Regions from separate parts of the Mesorhizobium sp. P3_B5 genome, predicted to be linked through region 1. Evidence: predicted binding sites of a transcription regulator. Region 1 holds the regulator's gene; each other region holds the start of a gene.
What was found. Region 1 encodes PhoB, which activates phosphate uptake and scavenging genes when phosphate is short. Its sites were predicted from a motif close to TGTCATNNANCTGTCAT; they were not measured.
Positions count from the first base shown of each region.

Region 2: the regulator PhoB is predicted to act here: its motif matches at 1,429-1,445, upstream of olsB (l-ornithine N(alpha)-acyltransferase).
Region 3: the regulator PhoB is predicted to act here: its motif matches at 1,186-1,202, upstream of ppk2 (polyphosphate kinase 2).

Region 1 covers NZ_JBFUGR010000007.1:113,634-116,881, forward strand. Annotated here, with positions in the region: gene pstB (phosphate ABC transporter ATP-binding protein PstB) at 1-90, shown strand, start outside; gene phoU (phosphate signaling complex protein PhoU) at 132-839, shown strand; gene phoB (phosphate regulon transcriptional regulator PhoB) at 859-1,548, shown strand; gene AC1DVW_RS19280 (ROK family protein) at 1,887-3,134, opposite strand.
Region 2 covers NZ_JBFUGR010000009.1:137,071-140,318, reverse strand. Annotated here, with positions in the region: gene AC1DVW_RS22135 (hybrid sensor histidine kinase/response regulator) at 1-1,210, shown strand, start outside; gene olsB (l-ornithine N(alpha)-acyltransferase) at 1,509-2,378, shown strand; gene AC1DVW_RS22125 (trimeric intracellular cation channel family protein) at 2,487-3,119, opposite strand; gene grpE (nucleotide exchange factor GrpE) at 3,243-3,248, opposite strand, start outside.
Region 3 covers NZ_JBFUGR010000005.1:38,344-41,591, forward strand. Annotated here, with positions in the region: gene AC1DVW_RS14365 (aldo/keto reductase) at 5-1,048, opposite strand; gene ppk2 (polyphosphate kinase 2) at 1,263-2,183, shown strand; gene AC1DVW_RS14375 (dihydrofolate reductase family protein) at 2,231-2,875, opposite strand; gene AC1DVW_RS14380 (winged helix-turn-helix transcriptional regulator) at 2,975-3,248, opposite strand, start outside.

The DNA of each region.
Region 1 (3,248 bases):
TACCTCGTCGAGGAGGGCGCCACCGACAAGATGTTCACCAACCCCGACGACAAGCGCACCCAGGACTACATTACCGGCCGGTTCGGCTGAGCGGTTCCGGCAGCGAAGTTTCAGGCACGAGGACTAGGATCATGGGTGAACATACCGTCGCATCTTTCGATGAAGAGCTGGGGCAGATCAGCAAGCTGATCCGCGACATGGGCGATCTCGCCGGCTCGATGGTCAGCGGCTCGACCAAGGCGCTGCTCAATTCGGACAACGCCCTGGCGCAGCGCGTCGTCTCCGACGACGCCATCATGGATGCGCGCCAGCGCGAGCTGGACGACCGCGCCATCACGCTGATCGCCAAGCGCCAGCCGATGGCCAACGATTTGCGCGCAGTGGTCGGGTCGATCCGCATGGCCGGCGACCTCGAGCGTATCGGCGATCTCGCCAAGAACATCGCCAAGCGCGTCGGCACCGTCGGCCTCAGCGTCACGCCGCGCGACCTGTCGCATTCCATCGATGCGATGGCTCAACTTGTGCTCATCCAGGTGCAAGGGGTGGTCGAGGAATATGCCGCCGCCGATGCGGCAGCGCTCGCCAAGCTCAGAAACGACGACGAGCGCATCGACGTCAAATACACATCGGTGTTCCGCGAGCTTTTGACCTACATGATGGAAGATCCGCGCAACATCACCGCGTGCACGCACCTCCTGTTCTGCGCCAAGAACCTCGAGCGCATCGGCGACCATGTCACCAACATCGCCGAAAATGCGTATTATGTTTTGACCGGCACGCAGCTGCCCGCCAATCGTCCGAAGCAGGACGAGACGGCGATGTCCGCGCCGGCGGCATGACGACAAGGGTGACCAGCCGATGATCGCGCCACGCATCATGGTGGTGGAGGACGAGGAGCCGCTAGGCCTGCTCCTCCGCTACAATCTCGAATCCGAAGGCTACCAGGTCGAGGTGGTGACGCGCGGCGACGAAGCTGAGATCCGCCTGCAGGAAAACGTGCCCGACCTGCTGGTGCTGGACTGGATGGTTCCGGCGGTTTCCGGCATCGAGCTGTGCCGGCGTCTCAGGATGCGGCCCGAAACCGAGCGGCTGCCGATCATCATGCTGACCGCGCGTGGCGAAGAGAGCGACCGCGTGCGCGGCCTCTCGACCGGCGCCGACGACTATCTGGTCAAGCCGTTCTCGACGCCGGAGTTCATGGCCAGGGTCAAGGCGCTGCTGCGCCGCGCCAAGCCGGAAGTGCTGTCCAGCGTGCTGAAGGTCGGCGACATCGTGCTCGACCGCGAATCGCACAGGGTCTATCGCAAGAAAAGCGAGATCCGGCTCGGGCCGACCGAATTCCGCCTGCTCGAGTTCATGATGCGTCATCCTGGCCGGGTGTTCTCGCGCAGCCAGTTGCTCGACAATGTCTGGGGCGAGACGATCTATATCGACGAACGCACGGTGGACGTGCATGTCGGCCGGTTGCGCAAGGCGGTCAACAATGGCCGCATGCCAGATGTCATCCGAACCATTCGGGGCGCCGGTTATGCGATCCGCGAAGACTAGGTCCCTCGGCGCGGAAGCGTTTATTGGTTGAATGCGTCCACTCCCGGACCTCACGCGTCGATGATTGGCTCAGCCCGCTCATGGCTTCGTCATCCTTGGGCGAAGCAAGGAGCGTAGCGACGCGGCGCAGACCCAAGGATCCATGCCGCGACCTCAAGGCGTTGCTACTGTGCAGAATTCTGCCCCGTTGAATTCTTTGACCGATTTCACGGCATGGATCCCAGGGTCTCCGCGACGGAGCTTCGCTCCTGCTTCGCCCTGGGATGACGACGTTGGGACGGCTTCGGCCAATCTCTAAAGTCGGCGACAATCTGCGGCATCAATGATTGACGTCGTCCTCAGGCCACGTCTTTCCCGATAGCGCCAGCCCGTGCCTGCCCGCCCGGCGCGAAGATCTCCTGGTCGACGAAGCTCAGTGCCCGCATGGCGCAGCCTTCGCGGATCAGTGGCAATTCGTTCGGTTCGGTGTCGAAGGAGATCGATTTCGAGTGCTGGCCGCCGGCGGTCTGGGCGATGGCCTCGCGCAGCGCCGGTTCGATCAGGTCGAAGGCGGCGGCGCTGACGCCGACCATGGCGACCGGCGCCGGATCGATCAGCGCAAACAGGCTGCCGAGGCCGAAGCCAAGCGCTTCGCCGGCCTTGCGGTAGGCCTCGCGCTCCGGTCCGTCTTTCTCACGTGCCGCGACGGCGAGCGCCCGCATGTCGGCGTCGCTGACATCGGCGACCGGCTCGGCGTCCTCGCCCAATTGCCTGGCGTTGCGCCAGATGGCGTAGTTGCCGGCATAGGCCTCGACGCAGCCGCGCCGCCCGCAACGACACAGCGCCCCGCCCGGGCGATGGATCATGTGGCCGAACTCGCCGCCCGAGGAATGGGTGCCGGTGAACAGCTCGCCCTTCAGCACCAGTCCCATGCCGATGCCGTGCGACAAAAGGATGGCGATGAAATCGTCGTGGTAGCGGACCGGATCGCGCCACTGCAGCGCCACCGCCATCATGTTGCAGTCGTTTTCCATGGTGGCCGGAATGCCGAATTCGCCTTCCAGTATGTCGGCGAAGGCGATGTCGGTCTGCGGCGTGATCGGCGACCACAGCATGGCGCGGGCGTGCGAATCGGTGATGCCCTGGATGCCCATGGCGATGCGGGCGACGCTGTGGGTGTCGAGGTCGGGATCCTCGAGCCGACGCCTGACTATGGCGACACATTCGCCGATCAGTTCGTCGCGCGGCATGGTCAGCGTGTCCAGCCGGCGCTGCTCTTCGGCCACCACCTGGCCGGCGTAGTCGATGACAGCGACGGAAAGGAAATTCAGCGACAGCACCACTGTCATCACAGCGGCTGCTTCCGGATTGAGCCCGAGACCGACTTGCGGCCGGCCGCGTTTCAGCGAAACAGCTTCGCTGGCCTTGCTCTCGGCCAGGATGCCTTCCCCGATCAGGTCGGCGGAGATCGCCGATATGGTCGAGTGGCTGAGGCCGGTGGTCGCCGCGATCTCGGTCCGCGACGGCTGGCCGGCGCGGCGCACGGCCGAAAGCACCATCGCCCGGTTGCGGCGGCGCAAATCGTCGTGGCGGATTCCAACCGACATCTTTTTTGTTTTCCTCCCGGTCGTCCTCGCGGCCTCTGATGATATTGAAGGCAGTCGGTGACACCGGCCAAATATTGGCAGAAGCCGGCGGCACTGTCATTATTTATTGCGAGC
Region 2 (3,248 bases), on a different contig from region 1:
GCCGCTGATGATCACAGCCGACCCCGGCAGGGTGAGGCAGGTGCTGCTCAACCTCATCGGCAATGCCGTCAAATTCACCGACAGCGGCGGCGTGCTGGTCAGCGTCGCACGGGCACGCACCGAGACGACCGACCGCATTTGCTTCATCGTTGCCGACACCGGCCCCGGACTGCGCGAGGACGACATGGAGCGCATCTTCGAGGAATTCGAACAATCCGACGGCACCTCGACCCGTGTGCATGGCGGCGCCGGCCTCGGTCTTGCCATCTCCAGGCGCCTGGTGACAGCCATGGGCGGCACCATCTCGGTGTCGAGCCGGCTCGGCGAAGGATCTGAATTCGTCTTCGAAATCCCGGCCATTGCGGCCACCGAGGCACCGCAAAACCGCCAGAGCATTCTATCGGGCCGGCACGCGGTGATCGTCTCGAAGAACGCCATCGAGGCCGATGCCATCGCCCGCACCATCCGTGCCCATGGCGGCGTCGTCAATCTGGCTGCTACCTCGGCCCAGGCGGCGCCTTTTGCCGCGGACTGCGACGTGCTTCTGATCGATGCAGCCATGGAAGACAGCGATGGACGGCTGCTCAAGCGCTTGCGCCAAAGCGGCTTTGCCGATTGCGAGGCCATCACGCTGATCGCGCCGACCGACCGCGGCATGCTTGGCGAATTCCGCGCCAGTGGCTACGCCACCTTCCTGGCAAGGCCGGTGCGCGGCGAGACGCTGTTGCGCGTACTTTTGACCAGCCATGCCCCGACGCTGCCCAAGCCGCAGCCGGAAAAACGCGGAGCCCCCTCCATTCGTACCCTCGGTGGTCGCCGGCAAGGCCTGTCGGTGCTGATCGCCGAGGACAACGACATCAACGCCATGCTCGCCCGCGCCACGCTTGTGAAGGCCGGGCATCGCGTGAAAGTGGTCGGCAACGGCAAGGCCGCGGTCGAGGCCGTCACCGAGGCCGGGCTCAAACATCGTTTTGACGTGGTGCTGATGGACCTGCACATGCCCGTCATGGACGGGCTGGATGCGATCGCCGCCATCCGCCGTCACGAGGAGGAAATGGCGGTGCCGCCGGTGCCGATCATGGTGCTTTCCGCCGACAGCCAGGAAAAGACCCGCCACGCCGTGCTCGCCCATGGCGCCAGCGGCTTCGTCACCAAGCCGCTCGACCCCGACGCTTTGGTTCACGCCGTCGAGGGCCAGGTAGCCGCCTGAATTGTTATCCGCCCTTTCGCTGCCCATATAATGTAGCCGCCTGACAGCCTTGGAGCGCCGCGTGTCTTGTGGGACGCGCCCAGACGTTGCAGCGCTTTTGGCTCGGCACATCATCCCTTGCGGAACCGAAGGCGAGCACGGCAAAAACTGATTCCGCTTGCCGAAGTCGCGCGCTGGCCAGCCGGCGAAGTATTGCCCAGAGCGCTGTATCACGGTACTGTCACAATCCTGTTGCACCTACACCGTATCCCCGTGCCAAGAGGGATGGCTCGAAGGAGAATCACTCGTGCATACAGTTATGCCGGAATGTGACACTCGGCCGAACGCCAGCAGCGCACTGCTCGCCGGGCGTAGCGCCGATTCCGTCATAAAAGGCGCTTCGCTCGGCCGGATCGGCAACCTCGAAGTGCGGCTCGCCCGCAACGAGGCCGAGATCGCCGCTGCCCAGGAAGTGCGCTACCGGGTATTTTATGACGAGCTTGGCGCCAGGAAGGACCTGTTCCAGGATCACCGCGACGCCGATCGGTTCGATCCGCTCTGCGACCATCTGCTCGTCTTCGACACCACGCTCTCCGGCCCCGAGCACCGCCGCATCGTCGGCACCTACCGCCTTCTGCGGCAGGAAATCGCGGCCACCGCAGGCGGGTTTTATTCCGAGGGTGAATTCGAGCTGACCAAGCTCATCGCCCGCCATCCCGGCCAGCGTTTCCTCGAACTCGGCCGCTCCTGCGTTTTGCCGGAATACCGCTCGAAGCGCACCATCGAGGCGCTGTGGCAAGGCATATGGGCCTATATCAAGCACTATGAGATCGGCGTGATGACCGGCTGCGCCTCGTTCCACGGCACCGTGCCGGCGGCGCATGCCGAGGCGCTCACCTATCTTGCCCATCACTGCCGGACCAACTCGGCCTGGGATGTACGCGCGGTCACCGGGCGCTATTGCTCCATGGATTTGATGCCGATCGAGGCCGTCAACACCAAGGCGGCCATCGCGGCGATGCCGCCGCTGGTCAAGGGCTATCTGCGCGTCGGCGCCCGCATCGGTGACGGCTGCGTCATCGACCGCGAATTCTCGACGGTCGACGTGTTCGTCGTGATGCCGGTCAAGGAAATCGGTGCGCGCTACGTCAACTACTATGGTGGGGAAGCCCAGCGCTTCGCCGCCTGACGCCAGCGAATAGCGAATAGCGAATAGCGAATAGCGAATAGCGAGAGCTACGCCGCAATCTTGCGGACTGCTATCCCCTATTCGCTACTCCCTATTCGCTACTCACTCTCAAGGAATATCCTCCGGCCGCCGTCCCGGCCGGCTCTTGTAGGACGGAAACGACCAGCCGAACTTGAGTGCCCCGCCGCGCACCAGGAAAGCCGCTGCGAAGCCGGCGAGGCCTGAGGCGAGTGGCGGCAGCCCAGCGAGATCGCCAAGCGTAAACAGCGTAGCTCCGGCAAGAGCGGCGGTGACATAGATTTCGGGTCTCAGCAGCACTGACGGCTCGCCGGCCAGAAGGTCGCGCAGAATGCCGCCAAAGGTGGCGGTGAGCACGCCGGTGATGACTGACACGACCGGAGAGCCGGTGATGGCCAGACCCTTGGCGGCGCCCATCACCGAGAACGCCGCGAGGCCGACAGCGTCGAGCCAGAGCAGCAATTTGTAGCGGGATTCGACACGGTGCGCGCTGAAGAAGACCAGCACCGCTACCACTGCGCAGATCAGCACATAATCGCGGTTGGCGACCCAGAACACCGGCAAATTGAGGATGACGTCGCGAAACGTGCCGCCGCCGATGCCGGTGACGCTGGCCAGGAACAGAAAGCCGATAATGTCGAGTTGCTTGCGCGAGGCGGCAAGCGCACCCGTCGCCGCGAAGACGGCGACACCGGCATAGTCGAGGAGGTCGATGGGGTTCATGGGCGAACAATGAAAGAGTGAATAGCGAATAGCGAATAGGCAATAGCGAATAGCACAAAGCCACGTGGCGGCTATTGGCTATTTCCCTATTCGCTACTCGCTATTCCCTACTCGCTTATCCGTTCAAGC
Region 3 (3,248 bases), on a different contig from region 1:
TCGCTCAGACACCGCTCCGGTCGATGACCAGATCGGCCGGACCGAAGCGGTCCTTTGCCGTGAGCTGCTGGTGCCAGTAGGGATAGAGCAAGGGCGGCCTGCTGACGGCGTCAAGCCGGGCGCGCTCGTCCTCGGCAAGCACCAGGCTTGCAGCGGCAATGTTGTCCTTGAAGTGCGCTTCGGTGCGCCCACCAATCACCAGCGAACTGACCGCGGGGCGGCCGAGCAGCCAGGCCAGCGCCACCTGCGCCGCCGAAACGCCACGGCTCTTGCCGATCTCGACCAGCACGTCGACGATCCGCCACAGCCGGTCCTCATCACGGATCGGCGGCTCCGACCAGCCGCTGAGCTGGCGGGCCGTAGGGCTGTCGCGATTGTACTTGCCCGACAGCAATCCGCCGGCAAGCGGGCTCCATACCAGCACGCCAAGCCCCTGATCGACCGAGATTGGCAGAAGTTCGTATTCGGCTTCGCGCGCTTCCAGCGTGTAGTGGATCTGCTGGGTGACGAAACGCGGCTGATGACTTCTGTCGCTGATCCCCAACGCCTTCATCACGTGCCAGCCGGAATAATTGGAGCAGCCGACATAGCGGACTTTGCCCTGCGCCACCAAAGTGTCGAGCGCGGCGATGGTTTCCTCGAGCGGCGTCACGCCGTCCCATTCGTGCAGGAAATAGATGTCGATGACATCGGTCCTGAGGCGCTTCAGGCTCTTCTCGCACTCGCGGATCAGGTGGTAGCGCGACAGGCCTTCGTCGTTCGGACCCTTGCCGATCCGCATGCGCGCCTTGGAGGCGATCAGCACATCGCCCTTGCGCTTGCCGCCGAGCGCTTCGCCGATGATCTCTTCCGAAAGCCCGTTCGAATAGACATTGGCGGTGTCGATGAGATTGATGCCGGCATCGATGCAGGTGTCGATGATACGCCTGGCTTCCGCGACGTCGGAATTACCGACGGCGGCGAACGGCCCGGTGCCGCCGAAGGTCATGGTGCCCAGCGTCAGCGTCGAAACTTTCAGGCCGGAACGGCCAAGCGTGCGGTATTCCATGTCAAATCCTCGCAATTTCGGTGGGGAGGGCAGGGGAGCCCGAACGGGTTCGGCATTTGTAGGACAATATGAGTGGCTTGTCGCCATGCCACGGCGACGGATCGACCATGCCTCGCGGATTTGCGGCGTCCGGTGGCTGCAATAAAACCGTCACTACCGGCCTATATCAAGTCGGCTCAGGGTTTCATGTCAGCCGGCAAGCGGAGCAGCGCAAATGACCGAGTTAAAACAGAATTCTCCAGCCAGGGATTGGCTTGAAGCGGAGCTGGCCGACACGCTCGACGAAGACTACGAACTGGAAATGTCGGAGCCGGCGCTGTCGATGGAGATTGCCAAGATCTACAAGAACGCGCATCCGCCTTCGATCGATCGCATGCAGTATTTTCGTGACCTCATCACCCTGCAGTCCGAGTTGATCAAGCTGCAGTCCTGGGTCGCCTATCACAAGAAGAAGCTGGTGGTCCTTTTCGAGGGCCGCGACTCGGCCGGCAAGGGCGGCGTCATCAAGCGCATCACCCAGCGGCTCAATCCGCGCATCTGCCGCGTCGTGGCACTGCCAGCGCCGACCGAGCGCGAGAAGTCGCAATGGTACTTTCAGCGCTACGTGCCGCATCTGCCGGCCGGTGGCGAGATCGTGCTGCTCGACCGCTCCTGGTACAACCGCTCGGGCGTCGAGCGGGTGATGGGTTTTGCCGAACCCGAACAGGTCGAGGAATTCTTCCGCGACGTGCCGGAGTTCGAGCGCATGCTGGTCCGCTCCGGCATCACGCTGGTCAAATACTGGTTCTCCATCACCGATGAGGAACAGCAGATGCGCTTCCTGATGCGCATCCACGATCCGATGAAGCAGTGGAAGCTGTCACCGATGGACCTGCAGTCGCGCGTGCGCTGGGAGCAGTACACCAAGGCCAAGGAAGAGACCTTCGCCCGCACCAACATTCCCGAAGCGCCGTGGTTCATCGTCGAAGGCAACGACAAGAAGCGCGCGCGGCTGAACTGCATCGATCATCTGCTCAAGCAGATGCCTTATGAGGAAGTGCCACACGAGGAGATCACGCTGCCCGAGCGCGTCTTCAACCCCGAATATGAGCGCCAGACGCTACCACGCGAGCTTTACGTGCCGGAGAAATATTGAGGGGTTCTTCCTTCTCCCCGTCTAGTGACGGGGAGAAATAGCTGTAATTACGCCCGCTTGATCACCACATGCGTCGCGAGCGGCGTAGCGGTCTGCTCGCTGCACTGGTAGCCTAGCTTGGGCATGTCGAGGCCGGCAAACAGGTTCTCGCCTGTACCGAGCAGCACTGGCGTGATCGCCAGATGCATTTCGTCGATCAGTTTCTCCTGGAGATATTGTCGGATGGTGGCGACGCCGCCACCGACGCGAACATCCTTGCCGCCCGCCGCCGCTTTCGCCTGTTCAAGCGCGGCATGGATACCATCGGTGACGAAGTGGAAGGTTGTGCCGCCCTCCATCACAATAGAGGCGCGCGGATGATGGGTCAGCACGAAGGTCGGCACGTGGTAGGGCGGATTGGTGCCCCACCAGCCTTTCCAGCTGTCGTCCGGCCAGTCGCCGCGGATCGGCCCGAACATGTTGCGGCCGAGGATCCAGGCGCCGAGATTGTCGAAGCTGCGGACGGTGAAGCGGTCGTCCACATCGGTGGTGCCGCCATCCTTGCCGACCATTTGGTGGAAGCTGCGGGTGCTTGTCATCCATTTGTGCAGCTCCTCGCCACCAACGCCGAGCGGATTTTGCAGGGTCTGGTCTGGACCGGCGCCGTAGCCGTCGAGCGACAGGGTGAATGCATTGACGCGAAGCTTTGACATGAGTGCCTCCGAGATAACCGATTGTGATTTGCAATTGCCTTCTTTGTAGCAAACTGATTGCGAATTGCAAGCGGTTAGTCGAGAGGCCGGTGACGTCAGCTACGCCGCGGCACGCTTCGGCATCACCGCAAACGGGCTGAGGCCAAGCCAGGTCTGCATTTTGGCGGCGATATCGAGGTCTCCGGTCAGGCTGATCTTGTCGCGTTCCTTGTGCACTGTCGTCAGCCCCATCCAGATCGAGGTCATGGTGCACAGGTCGGTCGACACGTAGAGATCGACGTCAAATCCCGGATCGTACCAGCACAGATCGACATCACCCTGCTTCTCGACGATCAGCCACCAGGACCGCTTTGTCGCCGGCAGGTCATGGTAC